DNA from 3 places in the Sorangium sp. So ce1153 genome. Region 2 is predicted to be linked to each of the others. Evidence: riboswitches for the same ligand, from Rfam matches in the RefSeq annotation. Region 2 holds a riboswitch; each other region holds the start of a gene.
What was found. Region 2 has a riboswitch for cobalamin ahead of WME85_RS16355 (dockerin type I domain-containing protein). Riboswitches for the same ligand answer to the same signal wherever they lie in the genome.
Positions count from the first base shown of each region.

Region 1: another riboswitch for cobalamin. It lies ahead of WME85_RS00780 (ribonucleoside-diphosphate reductase subunit alpha); the one in region 2 lies ahead of WME85_RS16355 (dockerin type I domain-containing protein).
Region 3: another riboswitch for cobalamin. It lies ahead of WME85_RS07350 (TonB-dependent receptor); the one in region 2 lies ahead of WME85_RS16355 (dockerin type I domain-containing protein).

Region 1 covers NZ_CP150361.1:214,824-222,232, forward strand. The annotation lists gene WME85_RS00770 (sigma 54-interacting transcriptional regulator) at 1-598, opposite strand, end outside; gene WME85_RS00775 (cytochrome c-type biogenesis protein) at 1,133-1,657, shown strand; cobalamin riboswitch at 1,754-1,961, shown strand; gene WME85_RS00780 (ribonucleoside-diphosphate reductase subunit alpha) at 2,220-4,718, shown strand; gene WME85_RS00785 (ribonucleotide-diphosphate reductase subunit beta) at 4,778-5,734, shown strand; gene WME85_RS00790 (deoxyhypusine synthase family protein) at 5,817-6,854, opposite strand; gene WME85_RS00795 (PilZ domain-containing protein) at 7,018-7,409, opposite strand, start outside.
Region 2 covers NZ_CP150361.1:4,566,800-4,574,208, forward strand. The annotation lists gene WME85_RS16345 (DUF7676 family protein) at 1-547, shown strand, start outside; gene WME85_RS16350 (hypothetical protein) at 628-1,776, opposite strand; gene WME85_RS16355 (dockerin type I domain-containing protein) at 1,845-3,308, opposite strand; cobalamin riboswitch at 3,749-3,956, opposite strand; gene WME85_RS16360 (FAD-binding oxidoreductase) at 4,031-5,917, opposite strand; gene WME85_RS16365 (NAD-dependent epimerase/dehydratase family protein) at 6,064-7,107, opposite strand; partial or broken gene WME85_RS16370 (deoxyhypusine synthase family protein) at 7,151-7,409, opposite strand, start outside.
Region 3 covers NZ_CP150361.1:2,055,415-2,062,823, forward strand. The annotation lists gene WME85_RS07325 (hypothetical protein) at 1-484, shown strand, start outside; gene WME85_RS07330 (haloacid dehalogenase type II) at 1,111-1,923, opposite strand; gene WME85_RS07335 (LysR family transcriptional regulator) at 2,108-3,025, shown strand; gene WME85_RS07340 (hypothetical protein) at 3,038-3,610, opposite strand; gene typA (translational GTPase TypA) at 3,691-5,577, opposite strand; cobalamin riboswitch at 5,678-5,884, shown strand; gene WME85_RS07350 (TonB-dependent receptor) at 6,121-7,409, shown strand, end outside.

The DNA.
Region 1 (7,409 bases), 4.4 Mb from region 2:
CCTCGATCACGTCGAGCGCCGCGCTGCGCGCCGCGTCTCCGCCGAGGTCGGGAAATCCGATAGCCATGTGAGAGAGGCCATCCCAGGCGACGATGTCCACGAGGCGGAGCGCCGAGAGCGCCCGCTGCATGAGCGCCGCGCGATCCGGGACTGAGCCGATTGATACGACTGCCAGGCCGAACGGTCGCGCGAAGTCCGCGGCGCGCTCGAGCTCCTCCTCGACGCGCCGGCGCAGCCGGCCCATGTCGACGAGAGCGCTGCCCCTGGACGGCAGCTCGCGCCGGAGGATCAGCGTGGCGTCGCCGATGGTGACGACGTCGCCTGAGCCGAGCGCACGCGAGCCTTCGATGCGCTCGCCATTGACGAGCGTCCCATTGTGACTGCCGAGATCGGTGATCCCGATCTCGCCGCCAGAGGCGATGAGCTTGGCGTGCCGCCGAGAGACCGCGGTGGTGTCGATCCTGACGTCGGCCTCGTCGCTGCGCCCCAAGATGAGCACACCGTCGTGGGGGAGGGCGCGCCGGTACGACGACGACGCGTCGATTACGAGGAGATAGGAGCAGGTTTCCGGGCGGTCCGGGGAGTCCTGCAGGTCCAAGGTTTGAGTCGTCAGCGGCGAGTGCGCGGGGCGGCCCACGAGCCCAAGATTATCCTCGAACTCTGGCGTAAGCAAGTTCCGAGCCTCCTCCTTTCGACGGAGGGATCTCCTGAGCGATCAGGGGTCGCAGGACGTAGTGCACGAGCGCCTCCCTCGCCGAGGACTTGCACCTCACGCCTTTCTCTTTCTGCTCCACGTGACCACGCCGGACGCGCGAGGAGGAGAGGACCTCGTGCGGCATGCGCGCGACATCAGGTGGCCTCCTGCGGCATGCGCGCGACATCAAGTGGAGCGGGGGAGGCCGGGCAATGCGTCACGGTGTCGCACCTCGTCGAACAATGCAGCCGTAACCCTTCATTCGGCGCGCACATGGCCGCGTGACGACGAGCGCGACATCGTGTCGCAGGGCCTTGGCGGCCGGCGGCGCTAGCCTGTTTCGCCATGATCCAGAGAGCGCACGGCGGGTCTGCGAATGACGCGCCCCGTTCCCTTCACGGCGCGCGCGAGGTGAGCTCGCCCCTGCGTGTCCGATCGATGCGGAGCTCGCGCTGGCGCCGCGCGGCGGCGCTGGCCGCCGCCGTCGCTGGCGTGGCGCTCAGTATCAGCGGCAGGGCCGAGCCCGCGACGCCCAGCGAGGCCGCGGCCGAGCTCGTCGACTCGACCCCGGCGCCCGGCGAGAGGGCGCTCGCAGCGCGTCTGCTCGCGCCTTGTTGCTGGGATCAGACGCTCGATGTCCACGAATCGGAGGTGGCGCGCGATCTTCGTCGCGAGATCCGCGCGCGTCTCCGTCGGGGGGAGGCGGCCGACGTCATCGAGCAGGACCTCGTCGCGCGCTATGGCGACCGCCTCCGTGCGGCGCCTTCGTCCGGCGTCCTCGGCAAGGTCGCCCTGGGCTTGATGCTCGGCATCGCGGTGGCCTTCCTCGGTATCTTCGCCCTGCTGCGCTCGTGGAGGCGCAGCGACGCGCAGCCAGCTCCGTCCAGCGTCGCCCTCCCGGCGGCAGCTCGCGACGAGTACGATGAGCGCCTCGACGACGAGCTCCGGGAGCGCGACGCATGACCGCATCCCTCCTTATCGTGATCGCGCCAGGGCGCGGTTGTCGCTCCGCTCGCCCGGCACCCCAACATCTCGCTTGACCGGACTCCCGCACCGCAATATGTAGTGGCTCATGTTGGTGCCTCGGGCTTCGGCCCGGGGCTCAAAAGGGAACCCGGTGTGAATCCGGGGCTGCCCCGCAGCGGTAAGCGAGAACGATCTCCACGACGAGCACTGGCCCTCGGGCTGGGAAGCGGTGGACCGTAGGAAGCCGGCGAGAGCCGGAGCGCTCGCGAGCCCGAAGACCTGCCAACATCCAGCGTCGGGGAGACATCCCGCGCCGGTTTGACCTGGAAGCCTCGTGGGAGGGCGGTAGGTCCGAGCTGGCGCAGACTCTTGCGCTTGTCCCGGTTCCGACCCCCTCCCGCGTTGTCTTCCTTTCGCCCGCGGGGGCGAGCGGTCGGTCCGAAGGGCTCTCCTGGAGAGCCTCGCGCGCTCGCGCACATCGGCTGGCCTCTTCGCTCTCGCGGTCTCGACGCGAGCGGTCCGGTACCGCTCCGAACGAAGCTCGACGAGGAGGATTGCCATGCTGAGCGACACAGGGACGACGAGCAACGGCGCGGCGCCGTTGCGGCAGCGGAGCGCGAGGAGCGGAGGCGCGGAGGAGGCGCTCCCGCACACGACGATGCGGGTGAAGAAGCGCAACGGGTCGAGCGAGCCTGTCGACGTCAACAAGATCGTCCGGGCGGTGAGCCGCTCTTGCGCGGCCCTGGCCGACGTGGACGCGCTCCGCGTCGCCACCAAGACCATCAGCGGCCTCTACGACGGCGCGACCACGCGCGAGCTCGACCAGCTCTCCATCCAGACGGCGGCGTCGCTCATCGCCGAGGAGCCGCAGTACGCGAAGCTCGCGGCGCGCCTGCTCGCCACCTATATCGACAAGGAGGTCCGCAACCAGGAGATCCACGCCTTCTCCCAGTCCGTCGCCGCCGGGCGGCGGCTCGGCCTCATCAACGAGCGGCTCCACGGCTTCGTCGCGCAGAACGCCCGCAAGCTGAACGACGCGATCGAGCCGGGGCGGGACCACGAGCTCGAGTACTTCGGCCTGCGCACCCTCTACGATCGCTACCTCCTCAAGCACCCCGAGACGCGCCTCGTCCTCGAGTCGCCGCAGCAGTTCTTCCTCCGAATCGCCTGCGCGCTGTCCGAGACGGCGGCGCAGGCCGTCGAGCTCTATCACCTGTTCTCGTCGCTCGATTACCTCCCGAGCTCGCCCACGATGTTCAACGCCGGGACGAGCCACGAGCAGCTCTCGAGCTGCTTCCTGCTCGACTCGCCCGAGGACCACCTCGAGACCATTTACCAGCGCTACACCGATGTCGCGATGCTCTCGAAGTTTTCGGGTGGCATCGGGCTCGCCTACCACCGCGTGCGGTCGCGCGGCTCGCTCATCGAGAGCACCAACGGGCATTCCAGCGGCATCGTGCCGTGGCTCAAGACGCTCGACGCGTCGGTCGCGGCCGTGAACCAGGGCGGCAAGCGCAAGGGCGCCTGCTGCGTCTACCTCGAGCCGTGGCACGCCGACGTCGAGGAGTTCCTCGCGCTGCGCGACAGCACGGGCGACGAGGCCGCGCGCACGCACAACCTGAACCTCGCGAACTGGGTCCCGGACCTGTTCATGAAGCGGGTCGAGGCGGACGGCGAATGGAGCCTGTTCGACCCCAAGGAGGTGCGCGACCTCCCCGATCTCCACGGCGACGAGTTCGAGCGCCGTTATGCCCAGGCCGAGGAGGCGGGACTCGCGAAGAAGACGATGAAGGCGCGCGAGCTCTACGCGCGGATGATGCGGACGCTCGCGCAGACCGGCAACGGCTGGATGACGTTCAAGGACAAGGCGAACCGCGCCTGCAACCAGACGGCGTTGCCGGGCCGGACCGTGCACCTCTCGAACCTCTGCACCGAGATCGTCGAGGTGACCTCGAAGGACGAGGCGGCCGTCTGCAACCTGGGCTCGATCAACCTCGCGCGCCACACAGGGAAAAGCGCTGCCGGCACGATCCTGTTCGATTTCGACAAGCTCGCGCGCACGGTGCGGACGGCGGTCCGCCAGCTCGATCGCGTCATCGACCTCAACTACTACCCCATCGATTCCACGAGGCGCTCGAACCTCCGCTGGCGGCCGGTGGGGCTCGGGCTCATGGGCCTGCAAGACGTGTTCTTCCAGATGCGCCTGCCCTTCGACGCCGAGGCCGCGCGGGAGCTCTCGCGGCGGATCTCCGAGGAGGTGTATTACCACGCGCTCTCGACGTCCGCGGACCTCGCCGCCGAGAAGGGGCGCCACCCGGCGTTCGACGAGACGCGCGCCGCGCGCGGCGAGCTCCAGTTCGACGCGTGGGGCGTGGTGCCGGAGGACACGGCGCGCTGGGAGGCGCTCCGCGCGCGCGTCCGCGCCGGAGGGCTGCGGAACTCGCTGCTCGTCGCGATCGCGCCGACCGCCACGATCGCGTCCATCGCAGGCTGCTACGAGTGCATCGAGCCGCAGGTGTCGAACCTGTTCAAGCGCGAGACGCTCTCGGGCGACTTCCTGCAGATGAACCGCTACCTCGTCGCGGAGCTCAAGCGGCTCGGCGCCTGGAACGACGCGGTGCGCGCCCGGCTCAAGCTCGCGGAGGGCTCGGTCCAGGGGCTCGACGAGCTGCCGGAGGAGGTCCGCGCCGTGTACCGGACCGCGTGGGAGATCCCGATGCGCTCGCTCATCGACATGGCCGCGGAGCGCGGCGCCTTCATCGATCAGAGCCAGTCGCTCAACCTCTTCGTCGAGAACCCCACCATCGGTCAGCTCTCGAGCATGTATTTCCACGCGTGGAAGAAGGGGCTCAAGACGACCTATTACCTCCGGTCGCGCCCCGCGACGCGCATCGCCAAGGCCACCGTGGATGCGACCCCGGACCGGACCCCCGCGGGCGACGCCGGCCCCCGCGAAGGCGGCGGGTGGACGGCGGCGCCGGCGCCCGCGGGGGCGAAGGCGGCCGCGGACGTGGCGTGCGCGCTCGAGAACCCCGAAGCGTGCGAGGCCTGCCAGTGAGCCGCGTGAGCCGCCCCGCGCGCCTGCTCGATCCGGGTCATTGCCTCACGCTGCGCCCGATGGCCTATCCGGCCTTCTTCGAGATGTACCGCGCCGCCATCAGGAACACGTGGACCGTGGAGGAGGTCGATTTCTCCACGGACGTGGGCGACCTGAGGAGGATGACCGGCGCGGAGCGCCACCTCGTGCAGCGCCTCGTCGCGTTCTTCGCCACGGGGGATTCGATCGTGGCGAACAACCTCGTGCTCAACCTGTACAGGCACATCAACGCCCCGGAGGCGCGGATGTACCTGTCGCGGCAGCTCTACGAAGAGGCGCTCCACGTCCAGTTCTATCTGACGCTCCTCGACACGTACATCCCCGATCCGGAGGACCGCCACCGCGCCTTCGCCGCCGTCGAGAGCATCCCCTCGATCCGGAAGAAGGCCGATTTCTGCATGCGCTGGATCGACTCCGTCCAGTCGTTGAATCGACTGGAGTCGCGCTCCGAGAGGCGACAGTTCCTCCTGAACCTCGTCTGCTTCGCCGCGTGCGTCGAGGGGCTCTTCTTCTTCGGCGCGTTCGCGTACGTGTACTTCCTGCGCTCGCGCGGCCTGCTCCACGGGCTCGCCGCGGGCACGAGCTGGGTCTTCCGCGACGAGAGCGCGCACATGCGCTTCGCCTTCGAGGTCGTGAGCACGGTCCGGCGCGAGGAGCCCGAGCTCTTCGACGCCGGGCTCTCGCGGTCGATCATCGGCATGATGGACGAGGCGATCGACTGCGAGGCCCAGTTCGCGGAGGATCTCCTCGGCGCCGGGGTCGCCGGTCTGTCGGCGCGCGACGTGCGCTGCTACCTCGAGTTCTGCGCGGACCAGCGGCTCGCCACGCTCGGCATCCCGAGGCGCTATGGCGCGAAGAACCCGTTCCCCTTCATGGAGCTGCAAGACGTCCAGGAGGTCACGAATTTCTTCGAGCGCCGCGTGTCGGCCTATCAGGTCGGCGTCTCCGGCGAGGTCGTCCTCGACGGGGTGTTCTGATGTCGGACGGAACAGAGCGAGGTTCACGCCCGGGCGACCGCGCCGCAGAGGCTGACTCACGGGCGCGGAAGCCCGCCGGCGCTCACGCGCCGCGCGCCTCGATGATGGCCCGGGCCTCGTCCGGGTGGCGCTTGCACTCGAGCAGCGCTCCGAGCAGGAGCGGCGCCACGATGGTGGCGTCCGACTCGATCACGAACATCGGCGTGTCCGCGGTCAGCTTGTCCCAGGTGATCTTCTCGTTGGGCGTGGCGCCGGAGTACGAGCCGTAGGACGTCGTCGAATCGGAGATCTGGCAGAAGTAGGCCCAGGGCCGGGCCGGCTCGTCGAGATCGTACTTGAGCGACGGCACCACGCAGATGGGGAAGTCCCCCGCGATGCCCCCGCCGATCTGGAAGAACCCCACGCCCGCGCCCGCGCTGAGCGCGCGGTACTGGTCGTACAGCCCGGCCATGTACTCGATACCCGACTTCACGATGCTCGCGTTGCACTCGCCCCGCCTCACGTAGGACGCGAAGATGTTGCCGAAGGTCGAGTCCTCGTGGCCCGGGACCACCAGCGGCAGCCCGGCCTCCGCGGCGGCGAGCAACCAGCACTCCTCGGGCGGGCCGCGGTGGAGCGCGGGCTCCACCGCCAGGACGAGCTCATAGAAGTACTCGTGCCAGAAGCGGCGCTCGCCGCTCGCCGTCGCCCGCTCCCACATCGGGACGATGTGCTTCTCCACCGCGCGGAAAGCCTCGTCCTCGGGGATGCTCGTGTCGGTCACGCGCCGCATCCGGTTCTCGAGGATCCTCGTGTCGTCCTCCTTGGTGAAATAACGGTAGTCGGGGAAGTCGCGGTATCCGTCGTGCGCCACGAGGCGAAACAGCGACTCTTCCAGGTTGGCGCCGGTCACCGACATGCCGTGGATCAGGCCGGCGCGGATGGCCGGCGCCAGCGTGATGCCGAGCTGGGCCGAGGACATCGCCCCGGCCACGGCCCAGAACATCTTCCCCCCGCGCTCGATGTGCTCCCAGTAAGCGAGGAGCGCGTCGCGCGTCGCGCGGGCATTGAAATTCTTGTAGTTGCGGAGAACGAACGTGAGGAGGGGCAGCGTCGTGGACGCCCACTTCGTCCCAGCCATGTTTCACCGAGCCTCGGCGACCACGAAGGTCGTCCCGGTGGTCTCGGGTCGCGCAGGACCACCAGGGACGCGCTACGGACCGGCGCAGGCCGGGCCGCCATTGCAGCGTCAGGTGGCTTCGTGGGAAGCCTAGCACGAAGCGCGAGGCCGGGAGGGGGCGAGATCAGCTGAGCGCGATCATCGCGGCCGTGGCCGCGTAATCGACGCGCGGCGCGCGGTACGGATACGTCGGCGGGAAGCGCTCGAGCGCCGCGCGCATGCGCCGGATCGTCGCGCCGTCGAGCGGATCGAAGCGCAGGCCCACCGCCCGGCCCGGGTCGCCCTCGCGCCGGCCGTGCACCGTGCGCGCGATGGTCGCCGTCGCGTCGATCCACACGTCCGTGTCCGGGATCCGGAACGAGACGATCACCGGCTCGCCCGTGAGCGGGCGGGCGCTCGTCAGCACGAGCATCCCCTCGATGGACAGGTCGATCGCGCGAGTCCCGAGCAGCCGGAAGCCCCTCTCGCACACGGCCTGGCACTCCACGATCGCGGCGCGGCGCGTGGCGCGACGCT
Region 2 (7,409 bases):
GACCACGACGGAGTACTTCGATGTGCCGCTGGCGGAGGCGACGTATCGTGAGCTGGTGAGGGTCCTGTTCGAGGACCACTGGAGCGACATCGATTTCGGCCCGTGCCTCCAGGGCGCCGTGTTCGAGCTCCGGTTCGCGAGCAAGCCCCGGGTCGGCTACCTCGACGGCTACTTCACGATCGGGCCGGACGAGCCGGGCGCGTGGCACTTCCACCTCTGCGTCGGCGACCACAAGGGAACGAAGGCGCGGCCGACGCCCCCGGAGCTCGCGCGATGGCGGCAGTGCGCGCGGGCCGCGTTCTACCGCGACCGCGACGCGGATGGACGGGCGAGGAGCTGGGGATTGAGGCTCTGGAACGGTCGAAACGAGCAGATGATGACGGTGTTCTTCCCGAACCCGTGGCTCAATCCGGAGCGCACGAAGCCCGTCAAGGAGCCGGACTGGTCGAGGCTCGCGCTCTGGATGGACCTGCGCGCGCGCTTCGCGGGCGTGCCGCCCGAGCCCGCGCCGGTCGATGACCCTCGGCGCCCGCGCATGTGCGGGTAGCTGGAGCCTCCGCCCGATCGACGGCGTGAGCTGCGGGCCGGGCGAGCGAGCGAGGGCGCTGCCGAGATGGATCGGCCGAATCACCGGCCCTGGGGGCAGGATGCGTTCGCTATCGCCACGGCGTCGAGATCGAAGACGCCTGTCGCTCCGGTCAAGTCCGGACGATCCGTGATTCGCACGTAGCGCGCGAAGCGGAGGTCGAGGTCGGCGAGGTCGAATGCGTCGCCGCCGGCGACCTCGGGGTCGGTCGAATCGATGGAGTTCGTCTTGGAGTTCGCCAGCACGGGGTGCCAGCCGGCGCAGGAGCCGTAGGGGGCCGCCGTGGCCGTGCATGGAAAGGCTATCCAGTCGACGCCGTTCTGGCTCACCTCGACGGTCGCGAGCTCGGCGAAGACGGTCGTCGGGCTGGTCTCGAACGCGTTCTCGAACACGATGAAGTCCGGGCCTGGCCCGTCGACGATGAGGTTGCCGGAGAAGCCGAATGTGACGGTGCCGCCGTTGCCGAGAGACACCACGTCGGTCGAGCCCCCGCAGCAACCGCCGCCCCTGGGAGGTCCGAAGGCGATCTCCGGGAACTTGTCCTGTCCATAGCTCGGACCTGGCCCGAAGAGGTGGGTCACGACCTCGGAGGCGAACACCGTCTCGAAGCCCGTGCACGCCTCGCCGCCGCCCCCCGCGCCGCCCGCGCCGCCGTCGCCCCCTGCGCCGCCCGTGGTCGCAGCGCCGCCCGCGCCGCCGTCGCCCCCGGCGCCGTCCGTGGTCACCGCGCCGCCCGCGCCGCCGTCGCCCCCAGCGCCGCCGCCCGTGGTCGCAGCGCCGCCGTCGCCCCCAGCGCCGCCCGTCGTCGCCGCGTCGCCAGTGCCGCTCCCGCCCGCGCCGCCGTCGCCCCCAGCGCCGCCCGTGGTCGCAGCGCCGCCGTCGCCCCCAGCGCCGCCCGTGGTCGCCCCTCCGCCCGCGCCGCTCCCGCCCGCGCCGCCGTCGCCGCCTGCGCCGCCCGAGCCGCTGGTGGTCGCCGCGCCGCCCGCGCCGCTCCCGGCGTCGCTCGACGACGTGGTCGCCCCGCCGCCCGATCCAGCGGCCCCTCCCTGACCTGCCGCGCCGCCGGAGCCCTGCGCGGCCGTTCCGCCCGCTCCCCCGGACCCGCTCCCGGAAGGGGAGTCCTCCGAGGAACAGGCGATGATCGTGAGCAACGACAGGAGCGCGCCTGCGCGCGCGATACGATACATCATGAGACCTCCGAAAGCGGCCGCGCGCCGCGTCGGAACGGCTCCGACGCGGCGCGCGGCCCGCGTGCTGCTCAGTAGAACGGCGCCGACGTGCCGTACCGCGCGAGATAGATGTTGTAATCGGCGGTGTTGATGTTCCCATCGCCGTTGAAGTCGGCGTGCTGGTTGTACCCGGGGTTGCCCAGCTGGGTGTTCCACGCCGCCATCAGGATGCTGTAATCGCCCGTGTCCACGTCGCCGTCATTGTCGAGATCCGCGTCCGCGATGTTCCCGAAGCCGTCGCCGTTGGTGTCTCGCTGGTTCGCGTTCGCCGTCAGGTAGGCGTTGTCCGCGCCGTCGGGCACGCCGTCGCTGTCGGCGTCCGGCGCGCCGTCGGGGAAGTACAGCGTCACCTTCGGTGTCACCCCGATCTCCCAATAATCCGAGGCGCTCCCGGCCGAGTAGCACTGCCCCGCGGGCGACGAGTACTCGTCCCCCGACGGGTTCCAGGCGATCGCCAGGGCGCTCGTGTGGCCGACGAACGCGATGGGCGACGTCGCGCCGTCGTCCTCGCAGGCGTCGGGTACGAGCTCGAGGTACTGCGACGAGCTCGCCTCGTTCACCGGCGTCTGGCTGCCCCCGACGACGCTCGCGACGACGCTGGCGCGGATGAGCGCGGCATAGCCGTTCTCGCTGGCGCCGCCGACGCCGAACGCGTCTCCGCCGCCCACGTGCAGGGTGTCGTCCTCGTCGAAGCCGAGCGCCGCCGCGCTCAGCACGTTGCTCGCCAGGAGCGAGCCCTCGCTGCCGCCGTATGCGTAAGCGCTCGAGGTGCCGTCGATGACGTCCTGGATGTCGGCCGCCGCCCAGATCCGGAGCTCGCCCGTCCGGTTGGGCGAGGTCTTGTAGCCGATCCCGGTGACGAGGTTGCCCTCGGAGTCCACCGCGATCCCCCCGGAGGCGCCGGGAATGCTCGTGATCAGCGGGATCTCCGCGATCGGCGACGCCGTCAGATCCAGGGCGTAGACGCCGCTCGCGTAGCCGCCCGGGCCGTTCCAGCCGCCGTTGACGACGAGCGCGTCGTTCCCGTACCAGGCTCCGTCGTAGTACTCGACGTCGAGCTCGATCACGTCCACGTGGCTGAGCAGGTCGGGCGGCGAGGTGATGCTGAGGATCGAGCTCGGGAACACCAGCAGCGGCGCCCCGTAGCCGACGCCGAGCGCGATCGTGCTGCCGTCCGGCGAGATGGCGAGGAAGCTCGGATCCATCGGCCCGTCGCTCAGCGTCGCGACAGGCACGTAGACGCTCGATCCATAGTTCTTCTGGAGGTACAAGGTCTGATCGTTGGCGACGAGGAGCCGACCGGCCAGCTCGTAGCCGTCGATCTCCTCTAGTGTCGTGGGGAACCCGTCCAGGGCCACGGACCACCCGTCGGCGATGGCGGGGAGGTTGAACGTATACGACGTGTTCCCCGCGTACTCGTCGAAGGCGTCCGCGAACGCCGGCGGTGAGAGCAGGAGGAACGCTGCGGCGACGAGAGATGCAGAAGTGCGCATGAGGCCTCTTTCGATGTGAACCCTACTGCCGTGAAGGAGAGGACGCGCGCCTGCGCACCCGCGTCGCGCTCGACAGCTGAGCTGTCTCCGGAGCGCGACGGAGCGCGCGTGGTCACGCGTTGTCGCGACGACATGCGGGACGACGGCGTCCTGTCGATCTTCGACCGGAATGGCTCGATACGAAGCCTCTCTTCGCCCGCTGCGCTCGTGGGGACGCCCGACCGCGCGACGCGAGAGCGGAGCGCACCACGGAGCCAGCCGCGAAGCGCAGCGGCGCTGAACCTTCGGAATTGATCATCGGACCGACCCCTCGCCCCCGCGGGCGACTGAGAAGAAAGCGCGGGGAACGGGTCGGAACCGGGACAGGCGCGAGGGTCTGCGCCAGCTCGGACCTCCCCGCCTCCCTCGAGGCTTCCAGGTCAAACCGGCGCGGGATGTCTCCCCGACGCTGGATGTTGGCAGGTCTTCGGGCTTGCGAGCGCTCCGGCTCTCGCCGGCTTCCTACGGTCCACCGCTTCCCAGCCCGAGGGCCAGTGCTCGTCGTGGAGATCGTTCTCGCTTACCGCTGCGGGGCAGCCCCGGATTCACACCGGGTTCCCTTTTGAGCCCCGGGCCGAAGCCCGAGGCACCAACATAGGGCACTACATATTGCGGTGCGGGGCGCAGGTCAAGCGAGATGTCCGCCGATCACAGGATCTCCGCCGCGCCGAACGGCTGCGCGGTCACGGCGCCTGCTCCGTCTCGCCGGCCAGCGCCACTGCGCCGCGCACGCCGTGGTTCGAGGCGCCGAAGAGGTTGTCCGGATCGAGCGCGCGCTTGACCTCGCGGACGACCGTCCGCGCGCCCTCGGAGTACACCACGTCGAGGAAGTCCTGCCGGATCTTCCCCACACCGTGGTGGTGCGAGAGCGTGCCGCCGGAGGCGAGGATCTCCTCACGCGCCGCGTGCTCGAGGGCGGCATACTCCGCGACGGGATCGGCGACGCCCTTCGCGTAGAAACCGAGATAGAAGTACATCGCGACGCCAGTCGAATAGACCTGCGTGAGCCGACCGGTGAAGAAGGGTCGTCCGGGTAGCCTGCGGCGCTCGTGCTCGAGCTCCACGCGGCGCTTGACCCGCTCGTAGAGCTCGAGCGCGCGCGACCATGGCACGCTCGTCTCGAAGCTCTCCGCAATGGCCCAGTGCTCGAACGCCAGATCGCGGATGTACGCGATGCCGAAAGTGAGCTGGTAGCCACGCTCTCCGTTGGCGGCGCCTCCCTGGAGGCCACCATGGCGCGCCGCGATATCCCCGAGCGTCCGCTCCTGGAAGGCGACCTCCGCGGCCGTGCCTTCGAAGACCACCGTCGCCACGCACATCTTGTGCGGATCGAAGCCCTTGATCCGCGTCACCACGAGCGCCTCTGCTCGGCTCTTGAGCCGTGCGGCGAGGCCCTTCGAGGCCGGCTTCAGCGCCTGTCCGAAGTGGAACTGGGTGTTGTCCATCACGCGCACGCTCGCGGGAACGGCGCCGCTCTGTTGCAGGTCGTAGAGGAACTTGAAGCCGCGCTCGAGGTCCGGGAAGATCACGCTCGCGTAGCGCTGCACCTCGGGCAGGGGCCAGACCTTGACCACCGCGCTGGTGATGATGCCGAGGTTCCCCTCGCTCCCGAACAGGAAGGTCTTCGGGTTCACGCCGACGCTCTCGCGCGGGCCCACGGCGGGACGTTCAATCACGCCTCGGGCCGTCACTGCCGTGACATCGAGCACGATGTCCTCGACATTGCCGTAGCGGTTCTTCTTCATCCCGCTGGCGTTCGTGGCGATCCACCCGCCGAGCGTCGAGAACTCCGCGCTGTCGGGCTCGTGTCCGAGCGTCAGCCCGTGCTTGGCCAGCTCGGCGGCGATATGCCGGCCGGTGGCGCCCGCCTCGATGCACGCCGTGCGGTTCACCGGGTCCACCCAGCGCAGCTTGTTCATACGGCGCATGTCCAGCACGACGACGACGCGCGCTTCGTCGACAGGCAAGCGCAGGGCGTCGGTGACGTTGGTACCGCCGCCGAAGGGGACGAGGCAGGCCCCGCGCGCCTGCGCCACCTCGACGAGGCGCTCCACCTCGGCGTGTGCCTCGGGGAAAACGACGAGATCGGGCACGCGGGGGAGCCGACCGTAGCGAATCGCCCAGATCTCGGCCCCGGTGTGGCCGTGGCCATGCCGTAGCCGGACCAGCGGCTCGTCGCTCACCTGATCGTCGCGGAGGAAGCCGCGCAGCGCCTCGAGCAGCGCCTCGTCGCGCCGCGCGGCGGGAACCGCGGGCGGATAGTGGGGCGCGTTGCGGTTGTCATAGGCGAGCGGCGCCTGAAGAATGCCCGACAGCCACGGCAGCAACTTCGGTAGATCGAGCCCGCTGAGGTTGTAGCGGCGTCCCGTGAGGGTCACCTGGCCGTCCGGCTTCACGACGAAGCGCGTGTCCTTGAAGCCCCAGCCGTCGAGCGCCTCCTCCTCGTCATCGAGCGGCGCGGCGGGCGCCGGTGTCCTGCCGCCATGACCCCGCGAAGCCCAGCCCAGCCGGCTCGCGACCTTCGCTCCTGCGCGCTCGATGCGCGACCGCAACCCTCGCTCCTGATCCATAGCATCACCTCGACGATCCAGTGTAAGCGCCGCGCCTCGAGACCCTGTGAGATCGCAGGCCAGACGTCGCGAATCACTCGCCCGGCGCTCGTCTCCAGGGTCTCTGCGCGCAAGTCGAAACCTTCGCTTTCTCGGCCCCGGCTGGCTCAGAAGAACGCCTTCAACAGGCCGATCGCGCCCTGCTTCCAGGGCACGCGGTGGGTCACGCCCGAGCGGCTCTCGAACTCGCTCCGGTGCGCCCGGTACCACTCGAGGTTGCGCACCAGCGCGTCCTTGTTCGAATACCTCGGGGTGTAGCCGAGCACCCGCTCGGCCTTCTCGATCGACACGAACGAGTCCTTCGACGCCGTCTCGTAGACCCACTTGTAGAGCGGCGATACGCCCATCGCCTCGAGCGCGCGCAGGCCGAGCACCGCCGGCGCCGCCGGGAAGGGCACGATCTTCTTGCCCTTGCCCGCGGCGTCGAGCACCGCCTGGTAGTCCTCTCCCATGGTGGTGAAGTCCTTCGCGCCGATGTTGAAGGTGTCGTTGGCGACCGACGCGTCCTTCGTCATGCACAGGGTGATCGCCTCGCAGAGATCGGCCACGTCGAGGAGCTGGTAGCGGTTCTTGCCGTTGCCGATCATGGGGAAGCCCTTGCCGTCGAGCGCCCAGTCGTAGAGCAGGGCGAAGACCCCGAGCCGCTCCGGGCCGATGAAGGACTTGGGCCGGATGATGGGCACCACGAGCCCCCGGCCGCGCTCCTCCAGGCACACGAGCTCGGCCTGGATCTTGGCCTGCCCGTACGGGCCCACGCCGTCGAGCCGGTCGTCCTCGCAGAGCGGATGGTGGTCGGGGATGCCGTAGACAGCCGTGGAGGAGATGTGCACGGCGCGCTCGACGCCGTGGCGGCGCGCGGCGCTCATGACCACGCGGGTGCCGATCACGTCGGTCGTGTAGATCTCCTCCGGCGTGTACAGGGGCAGCGCGGCCGCCGTGTGCACGACGAAGTCCTGCCCCTTCATCGCCTCGTCGACGACCGCTGCGTCGCGGATGTCCCCGCGCACCTCGCGGATGCGCGACCGCTCGGGGTAGTCGAAATCGAGGAGGTCGAGCGACGTGACCTCATAGCCGCGCTCGAGCAGGTGCCGCACCAGATTGATCCCGAGGAAGCCTGCGCCGCCCGTGATCAGGACCTTCTTCTTGCTCATCGTCTTGTAACCTCGCTGCAGGGATAAGGAAAGCCGCCGGCGCTCACGCGCCGCGCGCCTCGATGATGGCCCGCGCCTCGGCCGGGTGGCGCTTGCACTCGAGCAGCGCTCCGAGCAGGAGCGGCGCCACGATGGTGGCGTCCGACTCGATCACGAACATGGGCGTGTCCGCGGTCAGCTTGTCCCAGGTGATCTTCTCGTTGGGCGTGGCGCCGGAGTACGAGCCGCAGGACGTCGTCGAATCGGAGATCTGGCAGAAGTAGGCCCAGGGCTGGGCCGGCTCGTCGAGATCGTACTTGAGC
Region 3 (7,409 bases), 2.5 Mb from region 2:
CACGTGCGACTCCCTCGACAACGTCGACGTGGAGGTCGGCGGCAAGGCGGTTGTCCAGCCAGGGACCCTCATCGACGACCTCATCGCCGCGCTGGACTTCGATGCTTTCCAGCGCATCGATCTCTCGGCGGAGTTCGAGAACCAGGGGGTCACGAAGGACGACGTCGACGCGGTGCACATCGTCCACTTCACGCTCCGTATCGAGAGCCCGGCCGACGGGAGCTTCGATTTCCTGACCTCCGCGTCGTTCTTCGCCGAGACGGACGGCCAGCCGCGGGTGCTCATCGCGAAGATGGACGAGGTGCCGCGCGGCGCGCGCGAGCTGTCGATGGATGTCGTCGAGGGCGTGGATCTCACGCCCTATGTCGTGGCGCCGAGCATGAGGATCACGAGCGAGGCCCGCGTGAGCGGTCGCCCCGACGTGGAGACGACCATCGCCGCGGACGTGCTGCTCGACGTCGACGTCAACGTGCCCGGCTGTTAGCGCGCGTCGCCGTCGCGTCCGCCGGGGGGCGGGCGCCGAGCCTTCCGGGGTCGTGCCTGGATGTCTCGCACGGGCGCCCTCGAGCGAGCTTTCGAGAATTCCAGACGTCATGCCACAATGACCTGACGCGCACAAGAAGAGCAGATGCGGTGCATTTCGGTCTGGCGATCTCGCCCGCATCGTTGGTATAGCCGTCTGGCGGGAGCGAGTAGTAGTGAGCGGGCTATCGCAGGTAAAGTCGCCGGGCGGTCTGCCATGAACGCGCACCCCCCTCGGGCCGAGGGTCCCATTCGGCCCGAGGGCTCTTTTTTCTCACGCTGGCGCCCGTGGGGCTGACCCCGTGGGTCGCTGGCACCCGGCGGTGCACTCTCCGCGGCGCCCCGAAGCCCCGCAGGTAGCCGCCTCCACAGGCAATCGCTCATGAATCGTCACAGGGCGTCTGACGGTTCATCTCTTCTTTTCTCTCCAGGGCATCTCTTCTTCTCTCTTGACGTCCTTGGCGTCTTGGCGGTTCATCCCTTCTTTTCTCTCTTTCTCTCTCCTGGCGCCTTGGCGCTTCGACCCCTTCTCGTCCTTGTCCGAGCACCGCGCTCTCGACGTCATCCCGCCCTGGCGCGTCCGGCCGCTCACGCCCCCGCCGTCGCGAACTCGACCAGATCGGTTAGGCTCGCTCCCGCGGCATCCGCGGTCACGCCGAGCTCCTCGGCCGGCAGCCCGAGGCGGTTGACCCAGAACGTCGGATAGCCGAACCACCTGGCGCCCGCCGCGTCCCAGCCGGCGAACGGGACGAACACGATCTCGTCGCGCTCGAGGTGGAACGCGTCGAGCGCCATCCGATACGCGCGCGGATCCGGCTTGTACGTCCTCGCCCGGTCGGTGCTGAGCGCGTGCTCGAGCAGGCCTCCCAGGCCGGCGCTCTCGATCGCGGCGCCGAGCATCCTGGGCGTGAAGTTGGACAGGAACGAGAGCCGGATACCCGCGTCCTTCAACGACCTCAGCGCCGGCGCCGCGTCCGGCCACGCCCTGAGATCGAGATACGCCCCGAGGAGCCGCGAGCGCTTTGCCTCCCCGAGATCGAGCTTCAGCAGCCTCTCGGCGAACACCAGCGCGTCGCCCGTCACGCGCCAGAAATCGGCGTACTCGCCAGAGGCCACCCGGAGCCACGTGTACTCGAATTGACGGGCGCGCCAGGCGTCGCTCAGCAGCGCGCCCTTGCCCGGCGAGAGCTCCTCCGCGAGCGCGGTGATCGGCCGCGGATCGAGGACGGCAAAGGCGTCGAAGGCGACTGCCCTGATCCTCCGGCGCGCTGCAGGCCGCGGCGGCGCCGGCCCGCGCTCCGCAGCGCACGAGGCGGTCATGGCCAGCGGGGCCGAGCCGAGGAGGCCTGTCGCGGCGGTCCCGGCGACGAGGTCGAGAAACTCACGGCGATTCGAAAGCATGCTTTTCCTCGAGCAGGTGGTCCGACGTGGAATGCACGAGCGCGCAGGCGCACGAGCGCGCGACATCGCCGCAGAGCGTGCACGCTCCCCCGTTGCCCGGGGATCCGCCATCGCCGTATACTCGCCATGCACCCTCGCATGGCGCGGAGCGCGCTCCAGCAGCAGCGCCCCGCGCGCCGGAGCCATGCTCGACTGGGACGACCTGCGCTACTTCCTCGCCGTCGCGCGGCACGGCAACCTCTCCGCCGCCGCGCGCGCGCTGAAGGTCACGCAGCCGACGGTCGGGCGGCGCATCGAGGCGTTCGAGCGGCGCCTCGGGGCGAAGCTCTTCCTGCGCTCGCCGTCCGGGTTCGCGCTCTCGGCCGCCGGCGAGGGCGTGCTCGGGCACGCCGAGCGCATGGAGCAGGGCGCGCTCGCCGCCGAGCTCGCCGTCGCAGGGCGCGACGCCGGCCTGAAAGGACACCTGCGCGTCACCGCGTCCGAGTGGCTCGCCGTCCGCGTCCTCGGGCCCCTGCTCGCCCCGTTCCTCGCGCGTCACCCCGCCATCTCCGTCGATCTCGTCGCCGACGCGCGCTGGCTGAGCCTGCCGCGTCGAGAAGCCGACATCGCCCTTCGCCCCGCGGCGTTCGAGCACCACGAGGTCTTCCAGCGCGAGGTCGCCCGCATCGGGTTCGGCCTCTACGCGTCGGAGGCCTACCTCGCCGAGCGCGGCCCGCCGGACTTCGGCCGGCAGTGCGAGGGCCACGCCCTCGTCACGATGAGCAGCGACGAGCCGCCCGCCGTCGCCGATCTGCCGTGGCTGCGCGCCGTCGCCGCGCAGGCCCGCGTGGCCGCCCGCACCAACGGCCGCGAGGCCCAGGCGACCATGGGCGCCGCCGGGGTCGGGCTCGTCTGCCTGCCGCGCTACCTGGGCGACGCGACGGCGGGCCTGCGCCTCCTCGCGCCGCCCTCGCCGCCGCCCGAGCGCGCGCTGTGGCTCGGGGTGCACCGGGAAGCGCGCGCGGTGCCGCGCGTGAAGGCGCTCGTCGCGTTCATCGCCGACGCCCTCGCGTCGCTGCGGCGCGCCCTGCTGCCCGACGCGCCAACTCGGGGGATCAGGTGACGCGCGCGCCCGCTACGGGCCGCCGTTGAGCTGACACGCCCGGTGCTCCTCGAAGGCCTCGGTGCAGACCTCCCTGAACGGCGTCTCGCACGCGGACGCGCTGGAGCCCAGGCACTCGAAGAGCGGGTCGAGCCACCGCGCGATCTGCTGGCAGGACGTCGTCGACGCGATCTGGATGCCGGTGCTCATGCAGTCGAAGTACGGCGCGGTCAGCGCGTTGCAGGGGCGCGGCGCCGTGAGCAGCTCCGCGCAGGCCTCGCGACAGCCGTTCTCCGGGCACGCTCGGTCGAAGAGCGCGCAGAAGGCGCCGCACGAGGCCATCTGCGCGTCGATCGGGTCCGCGCCGCTCGCGCTCGACGACTGCGGGCCCGCGCTCACGTCTGGCGCGCCGCTCGCGCTCGACGTCTGCGGGCCCACGCTCGCGCCTGGCGCCGCGCCCGCGCCCGCGCTCGACGTGACGCCCGCGCCCCCGGAGCCCTCGGTGCTCCCGGGCGACCCGTCGACGACGACGTTCCCGCCGCAGGCGCTCGCCCCCGCGAGCGCCACGAGCGAGGCCAGGCCCGCTGAAACCAGCGTCGTTCTCATGCGGCGATACTACACCGGGGCGGGCAGGGCAGGGGCGCGCGCCCCCGTCGAGCCCGTGCGCGCCCGCGCGCGCCCGCGACTCACTCCACGGCCTGCGACTGCTCGATCGCGTCCTCGCGGCGCTCGCGGCGGTTGCACGCGAGCACCTTCTTGCGGACGCGCACCGCGTCGGGCGTGACCTCGACGAGCTCGTCGCCGTCGATCCACTCCATCGCCGTCTCGATCGTGAGCAGCCGCGGGCTGGCCAGGAGGACGTTCTCGTCCTTGCCGTGGTTGCGCACGTTGGAGAGCTTCTTCTCCTTGATCACGTTGACGTCGGTGTCGTTCGGCCGGTTGTGCTCGCCGATGATCATCCCCTCGTAGACCTCGACGCCGGGGACGATGAAGAACATCCCGCGCGGCTGCAGGTGGTGCAGCGCGTACGGGGTCGCCACGCCGGCGCGGTCGGCGACGATGGCCCCGGTCGGGCGGCGCATCATCGGGCCGCCCCAGGGCGCCCAGCCGTCGAACATCGTGTTGAGCAGGCCCGTGCCGCGCGTCGCCGTCAGGAACTCGCCGCGGAAGCCGATGAGCCCGCGCGACGGCACCCGGAACTCGAGGCGGGCGCGCCCGAAGCCGGGGTTCGTCATCTTCACCATCCGGCCGCGCCGGCCGCTGAGCCGCTCGGTGACGATGCCGACGTAGGTGTCCGGCACGTCCACGACCACGAGCTCGACCGGCTCCATCACCTCGCCGTTGATCTCGCGCGTCACCACCTCGGGGTTCGAGAGCTGCATCTCGTACCCCTCGCGCCGCATCGTCTCGACCAGGATCGCGAGCTGGAGCTCGCCGCGCCCGAGCACCACGAAGGTGTCCGGCACCTCGGTCGGCTCGACCCGGATCGCGAGGTTCTTCATCGCCTCGCGCTCGAGCCGCTCCTTCAGGTGGCGGCTCGTCAGGTACTTCGACTGCTTGCTCTTGCCGGCGAACGTCGACGTGTTCACGCCGATCTTCATCTTGATCGTCGGCTCCTCGACCACGATCCGCGGCAGCGCCTCGGGATGCGCCGGATCCGCGATCGTGTCGCCGATCGTGACCGACTCGAGCCCGGCGATCGCGACCACCTCGCCCGCGACGGCGCTCTCGACCGCGACCCGCTTCAGCCCCTCGTAGGCGTAGAGCATCTTCACGTAGCCGCGCGACTGCCCGTCCTCGCCGAGGAGCGCGACGTCGGCGCCGGACCGGGCCGTGCCGCGGACCACGCGGCCGACGGCGAGCCGGCCCACGTAGTCGTCGTGCGTCGTGTTGCAGACGATGACCTGGAGCGGCCCGTCCGGGTCGCCCGAGGGCGCCGGGACCCGCTCGAGGATGGTCTCGAAGAGCGGCTCCAGGTTCGTGGCCTCGTGCTCGAGCTCGCGCTTCGCCTGGCCGAGCTTCGCGACGGCGTAGAGCGTCGCGAAGTCCTGCTGCGGGTCGCTCGCCTCGAGGTCGCAGAAGAGGTCGAACACCTCGGAGAGCACCTCGTGGGCGCGCGCGTCGCTGCGGTCGATCTTGTTGATGACGACGATGACCGGGAAGCCGCGCTGGAGGCACTTCGAGAGCACGAAGCGCGTCTGCGGCAGCGGGCCCTCGGCGGCGTCGACGAGGAGCAGCGCCCCGTCGGCCATCATCAGCGTGCGCTCGACCTCGCCGCCGAAGTCGGAGTGGCCGGGCGTGTCGACGATGTTGATCTTGACCCCGCGGTACCGGATGCTGGTGTTCTTCGCGAGGATGGTGATGCCGCGCTCGCGCTCGAGGTCGTTCGAGTCCATGACCCGCTCGGCCACGACCTCGTTCTCTCGGAAGGCGCCCGACTGGCGGAGCATGTGATCGACGAGCGTCGTCTTCCCGTGGTCGACGTGGGCGACGATGGCGATGTTGCGGAGATCATTACGCGGCATATACGGCGGCGGCCGTGTAGCACGCGACCCACGGAGGAGCGAGCCCATCCTCGCCAGAGGTCGAACGTCCGGCCGCCGATCTCGCGGCAGCCGCTCGCTGGCGCCGGGCTCGACGGGACGACGGTTGACAGGCGATCGAGCGCCGCCATAGGGTGCGCGCCGTGCTGGTGCCTGGGCCCTTGCCCAGGCTCAATAGGGAACCCGGTGAGAATCCGGGGCTGCCCCGCAGCGGTAAGCGAGAACGACCTCCACGACGAGCACTGGCCCGAGAGGGCTGGGAAGCGGTGGACAGTAGGAAGTCGGCCAGGCCGAGAAGCTCGCAAGCCCGAAGACCTGCCAGCGCCCGGCGACGGGGAGACATCTGGCGCCGGTTCGACCTGGGAGCCTCGAGGGAGGCGGTGAGGTCCGTGCCGTCGCAGCGTCTGCGCGCGTCCCGGAGTCCGACCCGCCCCCTCGCTGCCTCCCGGTAGCCCGCGGGGGCGAGAGGTCGGTCCAGGGCATCGCCGCCGCTGGACAGCCATCCCTCCGCGCGGCGCTCGGCGCGAGCGGCCTTGAGCCGCTCTGCGCGATGCCAGCACAAGGAGGACGCGCATGCCGCGCGAGACGATCACGAAGCGCAACGGACACCGCCTCTCACGCCACCTGCTCGCCGCACTATCGATCTCGCTGACCGTCGCGCGGCTCGCGCGCGCCGAGGTCGAGGCGCCGGAGGTGCCGGCCGCCGCACCGGGAGCTGCCCCGTCCGAGCGCAAGGAGGACACCTCGCAGCGCGCCTCCGGCACGGTGGTCGCGGGCGGCGTGGAGGCGCCCGTGGACGGCAGCGCGGGGGCGCTCGCGGACGGCGGCGGCGCGAAGGCGCTCGCGGACGGCGCGGGGGCGAGCGCCGACGGCGGCGCGATCGAGGTCACGATCCAGGCGGAGAAGCCGGCGAGCGAGGCCGCCTCGCGCGTCTCGATCGGGCATCGCGAGCTCGAGCTCAGGCCGAGGCTCCGGCCGGGCGACATCGTCGAGGCGGTCCCGGGGCTCTTCGCCGTGCAGCACGCCGGCGGCGGCAAGGCCAACCAGTACTTCCTCCGCGGCTTCGACGCGGACCACGGGACCGACGTCGCCTTCTTCGTCGACGGCGTGCCCGTCAACATGGTCAGCCACGGCCACGGGCACGGCTTCACCGATCTCTACTTCGTGATCCCGGAGCTCGTGACCGGGCTCGACGGCTACAAGGGGCCTTATTACGCGAGCATCGGCGACTTCGGCACCGCGGGCGCCGTGAACTTCCGCTTCGCCGAGAAGCTCGACGAGAGCCACGCGCAGCTCAGCCTCGGGCAGTACGGGATCGTGCGCGGCCTCGTGGTCGCCTCGCCGGATCTCGGCGACGCCTGGCGCGCGGTCGCCGCGGCGGAGGTCTACCGGAACGACGGGCCCTTCCTCAGCCCGGAGCGGCTCAAGCGCTTCAACGTGTACCTGAGGGCGACGCACGACCTGAGCCCCACCGGGAAGATCCAGATGACGTGGATGTCCTACGGATCGACCTGGCACGGCTCCGGCCAGATCCCCGCGCGCGCCGTGTGCGGCGAGGGCGAGCAGGGCCAGCTGAACCCGCCGCCGTCCGCCTACGGACAGCCGTGCATCGATCACTTCGGCTCGGTCGACCCGACCGAGGGCGGGGCCACCCAGCGGCACATGGCGTCCCTCGCGTACTCGACCGCGTGGCGGGACGCCGAACTGAGCGCGCTGGCCTACCTCGTCCGCTACCGCCTCACGCTGTACTCGAACTTCACGTTCTTCAGCGAGGACCCGGTCCACGGCGATCAGATCGAGCAGAACGACGACCGCATCGTCGGAGGCGCCGAGCTCCGGCTCCGCAAGCAGCTCGAGCACCG